One region of the Paenibacillus sp. FSL R7-0313 genome, then DNA from elsewhere that is predicted to be linked to it. Evidence: a T-box and tRNA genes for the amino acid it is inferred to sense, from the RefSeq annotation. Region 1 holds a T-box; the other holds one or more tRNA genes.
The links. A T-box is a leader RNA that pairs with one kind of tRNA and senses whether it is charged. The one in region 1 lies ahead of ileS (isoleucine--tRNA ligase), so its partner is inferred to be a tRNA-Ile.
Positions count from the first base shown of each region.

Region 2: it encodes a tRNA-Ile, which carries the amino acid that the T-box ahead of ileS (isoleucine--tRNA ligase) is inferred to sense. The anticodon was not compared.

Region 1 is NZ_CP150219.1:3,366,119-3,370,334, forward strand. Features, by position in the region: gene NSQ38_RS14725 (YlmH/Sll1252 family protein) at 12-794, shown strand; gene NSQ38_RS14730 (DivIVA domain-containing protein) at 1,034-1,543, shown strand; T-box leader at 1,601-1,893, shown strand; gene ileS (isoleucine--tRNA ligase) at 2,320-4,216, shown strand, end outside.
Region 2 is NZ_CP150219.1:2,073,076-2,077,291, reverse strand. Features, by position in the region: rRNA gene NSQ38_RS09100 (23S ribosomal RNA) at 1-1,772, opposite strand, end outside; tRNA gene NSQ38_RS09095 (tRNA-Ala) at 1,984-2,059, opposite strand; tRNA gene NSQ38_RS09090 (tRNA-Ile) at 2,082-2,158, opposite strand; rRNA gene rrf (5S ribosomal RNA) at 2,195-2,311, opposite strand; rRNA gene NSQ38_RS09080 (16S ribosomal RNA) at 2,470-4,022, opposite strand.

The DNA.
Region 1 (4,216 bases):
GGGTGACATAGATGAGCGGTGAAATTTACGAACATTTTAGCCATGATGAGCGGGATTTCGTAGATAAAGCTTCGGATTGGGTTGAGCGGGCAGGTAAGTATCATGACATGAAGCTAACTGACTTCCTTGATCCAAGACAGGTTTTTATATTACAGACTCTTGCCAATCGCCGTAACGACGTTCAGATTCGTCTGGATGGTGGTTACGAGGCTGCTGAACGCAAGCGTGCGCTGGTTGCACCTGATTACATGTATCTGGATGATGAGGATATGGGGATGCAGGTGCTCAGTATCACGTCTGATGATCAGAAAATCTCGGAGCTGGAGCATGGGGACTATATGGGTTCCCTGCTCGGGCTTGGGATGAAACGTGGAAAGATCGGGGATATCCAAGTGCTGGAGGACGGTTGCCATACAGTGGTGGCGGCGGAAACCGGCGCTTTTTTATCGCTTCAACTGAATCAGGTGCATCGGTTACATGTGTTCACAGAGTTACTTCCTTTGGATCAGATGCGATGGTCAGAGAGTAAACTGGAGACGATGGACATTACGGTTGCTTCGCTTCGTTTGGATGGAATCTGCGCAGATGTGTATCGGCTTAGTCGCAGTAAAGTGCTGGTGCCGATCAAAGCTGGTCGTTGCCGTGTGAACTGGAAAGTTGAGGAAGATCCCTCCAAATCGCTAAAAGCGGGTGATGTCGTATCCATTCAGGGATTTGGCCGTTTCAAGGTTATGGAACAGGATGGGATGACCAAAAAAGGGCGTTGCCGAGTGAAAATCGGCAAATTTGCCTGAGTCTGTTGCAGGAAAATCCGCTTTCTTGTCGAAATGTTTATCATAAAGGTGTAGAAAATACGCGGTGTATCCGATATACATTAAGTCAAAGCTTTATATGAACGTTGGAGGATGTAATTCTGATCCTGCATTCCGTATACGTTGCCAAGGTTAGGCATCAACGATACGGCCCCTTGGGTGGTACCCATATGCTGCAACCTTCTCTGAACGGGAAGGAACTTTAACAGGAGGTGGACAGCATGCCATTAACGCCGCTGGACATACACAACAAGGAATTTTCCCGACGTTTGCGCGGGTATGACGAGGATGAAGTCAATGAATTCCTGGATCAAGTCATCAAAGATTACGAAGGCGTCATTCGCGAGAACAAAGAGCTGAGCAATCAGTTGCTGTCCGTTCAGGAAAAGCTGGATCATTTTGCCACGATTGAAGAGACGCTTAGCAAAACGATCATCATTGCGCAGGAAGCTGCTGATGATGTGAAGAACAATGCGAAGAAAGAAGCGCAGTTGATCGTGAAGGAAGCAGAGAAAAATGCAGACCGGATCGTGAACGAATCGCTGGGCAAATCACGTAAAATTGCTTTGGAAGTGGAAGAACTGAAAAAGCAGGCATCGATTTATCGTGCCCGTTTCCGCACGCTTGTTGAAGCGCAGCTTGAACTGTTGACTCAGGATGGTTGGGAAGTGCTGGAGAGCCGGGAGCAGGAAGTGCGTGACCGTGAGCGGGAGATGAAAGAAATTTATTAGTCTGTCGCCTGGTTGACTTTTGTCTGCAAAGAGGCTATAACTATATTCATAATGAATAGTGATTCCATGACGGGTTCAGTACGTTATGATCTCATCCCTCAGAGAGTTGGTGGTTGGTGCAAACCAATGGATGAGTTATAGCCGAATATCTCCCCGGAGAAGTGACGCTGAAGCGGTGATCTTGATTGCCGTGTGTAAGCTGAACCGTAAGCCGTACGTTATAACGGCACCCTGCGGTAGTATAGCGGGGCATAAGCGCTGTTGATGACAGAGCATACCCAGGCTTGCCTGGATGTGGTTTGTGATGAACAGAATTAGGGTGGTAACGCGAGTATAGCCTCGTCCCTTTCCAGGGACGGGGCTTTTTTGTGTCCAAAAAAGGCGAACGTGCATGAGGCCCGAAGGGACCTCAGGGAGAGAGCCACCCGCCGGGAAAGCGAAGCACCCGGCAATCAGGGTTTGCAAAGGCGAACGTGCATGAGGCCCGAAGGGACCTCAAGGAGAGAGCCGCCCGCCGGGGGAGCGAAGCACCCGGCAACACCCGCCTCGCGGTAAGGCCATGCGGCGTTCACGCAGGGAACAGCCGCAAAATGGCCGCCACTACGCACATCCACCCCTCGCCCATAAGCGCAACCGATCCCCCACCGACAACCCATCCCGGGTGTCCAGAGGGCGGAGCGCCTATGGGGTCCCCCTTGGCAAGGGGGATTTAGGGGGATTGAAACGCTTTTTGTGGACGGTCCACAATCCAACCAAAGAAAGGGAAGATAATCATCATGCAACGAGTTGACGTCAAAGAGAAGGCACGTGCCAGAGAATTACGCGTGTTAGATAAATGGAAAACCGAGAATACATTCAAAAGATCCATTGAAAATCGTGAGGGCAAGCCTAACTTCGTATTTTATGAAGGGCCGCCTACAGCAAACGGTAAACCACATATCGGTCACGTACTGGGACGTGTAATCAAGGATTTCGTTGGACGGTATAACACAATGAAGGGTTACCGTGTCGTTCGTAAAGCGGGCTGGGATACACACGGTCTGCCTGTAGAACTGGGTGTACAGAAGAAGCTCGGCATCTCCCACAAGTGGGAAATCGAAGATTACGGCGTGGAGAAATTCATTAACGAATGTAAAGCGAGCGTATTCGAGTACGAGCAACAATGGCGTGACCTGACGGAAGGCATCGGATATTGGACGGATATGGATAACCCATATATCACCCTTGATAACAACTACATCGAGAGCGTATGGAATATCCTGGCGACGATCCACGAGAAAGGACTGCTGTATCGTGGTCACCGTGTGAGCCCGTATTGTCCGTCTTGTCAGACAACACTGAGTTCCCATGAAGTTGCACAAGGGTACAAAGACGTCAAAGATCTGAGTGCTACAGCGAAATTCAAACTGAATGACAGCGGAGAATTTGTACTGGCTTGGACGACAACACCTTGGACACTGCCTTCACACGTTGCACTTGCCGTGAATCCGGATATGGACTACTCCCGTGTTCGTCAAGGTGATGAAGTGTACATCATGGCAACCAATCTGGTTGAAAAAGTGATGAAAGATGCCAAGGGTGAGTATGAGATCATCGGTGCACTGAAAGGTGCCGATCTGGTTGGCAAAACGTATGATCCTCCGTTCAACTACGTACAGGCTGAGAAAGCCAACATCATTCTGGGTGCAAGCTTTGTAACGGATGCAAGTGGTACGGGTATCGTACACATGGCTCCTGCCCATGGTGAAGATGACTACCGGGTATGCCGTGAGAATGGGATCAGCTTTGTGAACATGGTGGACTTGGAAGGTAAATTTGTCGCTGAGGTTACTGACTTTGCCGGACGTTTCGTGAAGGATTGTGATATTGATATCGTAAGATATCTGTCTGAGCATGGACGTTTGTTCAGCAAAGAAAAATATGAGCACAGCTACCCATTCTGCTGGCGTTGTGATACACCGCTTCTGTACTATGCAATGGATAGCTGGTTTATCCAAACAACAGCCATCAAGGACCAATTGATTGCCAACAACAGTGAAGTGGATTGGTACCCCGGTCACGTTCGTGAAGGTCGCTTCGGGAAATTCCTTGAGGATCTGGTGGATTGGAATATCAGCCGTGATCGTTATTGGGGAACTCCGCTGAACATCTGGGTGTGCGAGGAGACTGGCGAACAATTTGCTCCACACAGTATTGCAGAATTGCGTGCCCGTGCGGTAGGTGATGTGCCTGAGAATCTTGAATTGCATAAACCATATGTGGATGACGTTAAAGTCATGAGCTCTTGTGGCAAATATGAAATGAAACGTACACCGGAAGTGATCGATGTCTGGTTCGACAGCGGCTCCATGCCGTTTGCCCAGCAGCACTATCCATTTGAAAATAAAGAAGTATTCGAACAGCAGTATCCTGCTGATATGATCTGTGAGGGGATTGACCAGACACGTGGCTGGTTCTACAGCTTACTTGCGGTTTCTACCCTTTTGACAGGCAAAGCGCCTTACAAAGCAGTTATGGCTACAGGACACGTTCTTGATGAGAACGGACAGAAGATGTCCAAATCCAAAGGTAACGTTATCGATCCTTGGGAAGTGATTGAAGAATACGGTACAGATGCATTCCGCTGGGCTTTGTTGTCTGACAGTGCACCGTGGAACAGTAAACGTTTCTCTA
Region 2 (4,216 bases), 1.3 Mb from region 1:
TATTCACACTACCGGGGCACCCCTTCTCCCGAAGTTACGGGGTCATTTTGCCGAGTTCCTTAACGAGAGTTCTTCCGCGCGCCTTAGAATACTCTTCTCGCCTACCTGTGTCGGTTTGCGGTACGGGCACCATCACCTGGCTAGAGGCTTTTCTTGGCAGTGTGAGATCATGACCTTCGCTACTACAATTTTCGCTCCCCATCACAGCTCAGCCTTACAATGTGCGGATTTGCCTACACATCAGCCTCACTGCTTAGACGGACATCCATCAGTCCGCGTCACTACCCTACTGCGTCCCCCCATTGCTCATAACGGCTTACGGTGGTACAGGAATTTCGACCTGTTGTCCTTCGACTACGCCTTTCGGCCTCGCCTTAGGTCCCGACTTACCCTGAGCGGACGAGCCTTCCTCAGGAACCCTTAGGCTTTCGGCGGATCAGATTCTCACTGATCTTTTCGTTACTCATACCGGCATTCTCACTTGTATAATGTCCAGCGCTCCTTACGGTACACCTTCAACCCTTATACAACGCTCCCCTACCCCTGATGCAAAGCATCAAGCCATAGCTTCGGTGGTGTGTTTAGCCCCGTTACATTTTCGGCGCAGAGTCACTCGACCAGTGAGCTATTACGCACTCTTTCAATGGTGGCTGCTTCTAAGCCAACATCCTGGTTGTCTGTGCAACTCCACATCCTTTCCCACTTAACACACACTTGGGGACCTTAGCTGATGGTCTGGGCTGTTTCCCTTTTGACAATGGATCTTAGCACTCACTGTCTGACTCCCGGAAGTAAGTCTATGGCATTCGGAGTTTGACTGAGCTTGGTAACCCTTGCGGGCCCCGCACCCAATCAGTGCTCTACCTCCACGACTCTGTTTTCCGAGGCTAGCCCTAAAGCTATTTCGGGGAGAACCAGCTATCTCCGAGTTCGATTGGAATTTCTCCGCTACCCCCACCTCATCCCCGCATTTTTCAACATGCGTGGGTTCGGGCCTCCAGTGCGTGTTACCGCACCTTCACCCTGGACAGGGGTAGATCACCCGGTTTCGGGTCTACGTCCACGTACTCAGTCGCCCTATTCAGACTCGCTTTCGCTGCGGCTCCGGCTCTTCACCTTAACCTTGCACGGGAACGTAACTCGCCGGTTCATTCTACAAAAGGCACGCCATCACCCCTAAAACGGGCTCTGACTTTTTGTAAGCACACGGTTTCAGGTTCTATTTCACTCCCCTTCCGGGGTGCTTTTCACCTTTCCCTCACGGTACTGCTTCACTATCGGTCGCTAGGAAGTATTTAGCCTTGGCAGATGGTCCTGCCGGATTCATACGGGGTTTCACGTGCCCCGCACTACTCGGGATCCGTCTCGGAGGGAACAGACTTTCAACTACAGGGCTTTTACCTTCTTTGGCGGGCCTTTCCAGACCTCTTCGCTTAACCGGTTCCTTTGTAACTCCATGTGAGACGTCCCACAACCCCAAAGAGCAAGCTCTCTGGTTTGGGCTTCTCCGCGTTCGCTCGCCGCTACTGACGGAATCACTATTGTTTTCTCTTCCTCAGGGTACTTAGATGTTTCAGTTCCCCTGGTATGCCTCACACTAACCTATGTATTCAGTTAGGTGTAACTGGAAATTACCCCAGCTGGGTTTCCCCATTCGGACACCCCCGGATCAAAGCTTGCTTACAGCTCCCCGAGGCAGTTTCGTTGTTCGCCACGTCCTTCATCGGCTCCTAGCGCCTAGGCATCCTCCGTGTGCTCTTAGTAGCTTAACCATTTTGTTCCGGTTTCGGTCGCTCGCTTCCCTTGGTTTGGACTGCGTCCAAATCCAAAAGTCACTCTCACCCGATACCATCACAAAAGCAATTTGACTACCGTTTTTATTGAAACTTGTTTAACACAAGTTCAGCTAAAAAGGAATGTTCTAATTCGCGTTTGTTTCGTTTCGATATCTAGTTTTCAAAGAACAAACTTGTAAATCATTTTTGGTGGAGCCAAGCGGGATCGAACCGCTGACCTCCTGCTTGCAAGGCAGGCGCTCTCCCAGCTGAGCTATGGCCCCATATAAAGTTTAAAGGTATAGATGGTGGGCCCTGGTGGACTCGAACCACCGGCCTCACCCTTATCAGAGGTGCGCTCTAACCAACTGAGCTAAGGGCCCACATTACATATACTATTTGAACCCAAAATGGGTTACGCTTGGCGGCGTTCTACTCTCCCAGGACCCTGCGGTCCAAGTACCATTGACGCTGAAGGGCTTAACGGTCGTGTTCGGGATGGGAACGTGTGGAACCCCTTCGCTATCGCCACCAAACGTTTGAGAGTTTGAGCTCTCAAAACTGAGCAACGAGTGAGTTGCTTGTGCTCTTCATTTCATCCACACCGAAGTGACGGACCGAAATGAATCGCTGTTGCAGGTTCTGAGAACCTGCATATTTGAATGTTTCCGTTGCAGGAAACGATTCTCCATAGAAAGGAGGTGATCCAGCCGCACCTTCCGATACGGCTACCTTGTTACGACTTCACCCCAATCATCTATCCCACCTTCGGCGGCTGGCTCCTTGCGGTTACCCCACCGACTTCGGGTGTTATAAACTCTCGTGGTGTGACGGGCGGTGTGTACAAGACCCGGGAACGTATTCACCGCGGCATGCTGATCCGCGATTACTAGCAATTCCGACTTCATGCAGGCGAGTTGCAGCCTGCAATCCGAACTGAGACCGGCTTTGTTGGGATTGGCTCCATCTCGCGATTTCGCAGCCCGTTGTACCGGCCATTGTAGTACGTGTGTAGCCCAGGTCATAAGGGGCATGATGATTTGACGTCATCCCCACCTTCCTCCGGTTTGTCACCGGCAGTCTATCTAGAGTGCCCATCCGAAATGCTGGCAACTAAATATAAGGGTTGCGCTCGTTGCGGGACTTAACCCAACATCTCACGACACGAGCTGACGACAACCATGCACCACCTGTCTTGAATGTTCCGAAGAAAAGGTACATCTCTGCACCGGTCATTCAGATGTCAAGACCTGGTAAGGTTCTTCGCGTTGCTTCGAATTAAACCACATACTCCACTGCTTGTGCGGGTCCCCGTCAATTCCTTTGAGTTTCAGTCTTGCGACCGTACTCCCCAGGCGGAGTGCTTAATGTGTTAACTTCGGCACCAAGGGTATCGAAACCCCTAACACCTAGCACTCATCGTTTACGGCGTGGACTACCAGGGTATCTAATCCTGTTTGCTCCCCACGCTTTCGCGCCTCAGCGTCAGTTACAGCCCAGAGAGTCGCCTTCGCCACTGGTGTTCCTCCACATATCTACGCATTTCACCGCTACACGTGGAATTCCACTCTCCTCTTCTGCACTCAAGTCACCCAGTTTCCAGTGCGATCCGGGGTTGAGCCCCGGGATTAAACACCAGACTTAAATGACCGCCTGCGCGCGCTTTACGCCCAATAATTCCGGACAACGCTTGCCCCCTACGTATTACCGCGGCTGCTGGCACGTAGTTAGCCGGGGCTTTCTTCTCAGGTACCGTCACCTTGAGAGCAGTTACTCTCCCAAGCGTTCTTCCCTGGCAACAGAGCTTTACGATCCGAAAACCTTCATCACTCACGCGGCATTGCTCCGTCAGGCTTTCGCCCATTGCGGAAGATTCCCTACTGCTGCCTCCCGTAGGAGTCTGGGCCGTGTCTCAGTCCCAGTGTGGCCGATCACCCTCTCAGGTCGGCTACGCATCGTCGCCTTGGTGAGCCGTTACCCCACCAACTAGCTAATGCGCCGCAGGCCCATCCCCAAGTGACAGATTGCTCCGTCTTTCCAGTTTCCTTCAGGCGAAGAAAACAATTATTCGGTATTAGCTACCGTTTCCGGTAGTTGTCCCAAACTTGAGGGCAGGTTGCCTACGTGTTACTCACCCGTCCGCCGCTAACCATCAGAGAAGCAAGCTTCTCTTCAAGTCCGCTCGACTTGCATGTATTAGGCATGCCGCCAGCGTTCGTCCTGAGCCAGGATCAAACTCTCCAATAAAGTATTGAAAAGAGCGATAAGCTCATTTTGAATCTGACGAGATTAAAAATCTCATTTGTGCTCCAGCCGATTCAAGCCAAGGCTTGTTTCAAACTTTCGCGTTCATTCTGCAAGCAGAATGTTTACTCACTCGTTGTTCAGTTTTCAAAGATCAAACATTCAATTTAGTGCGGTTTTTCATGTTGTCGTCGTTT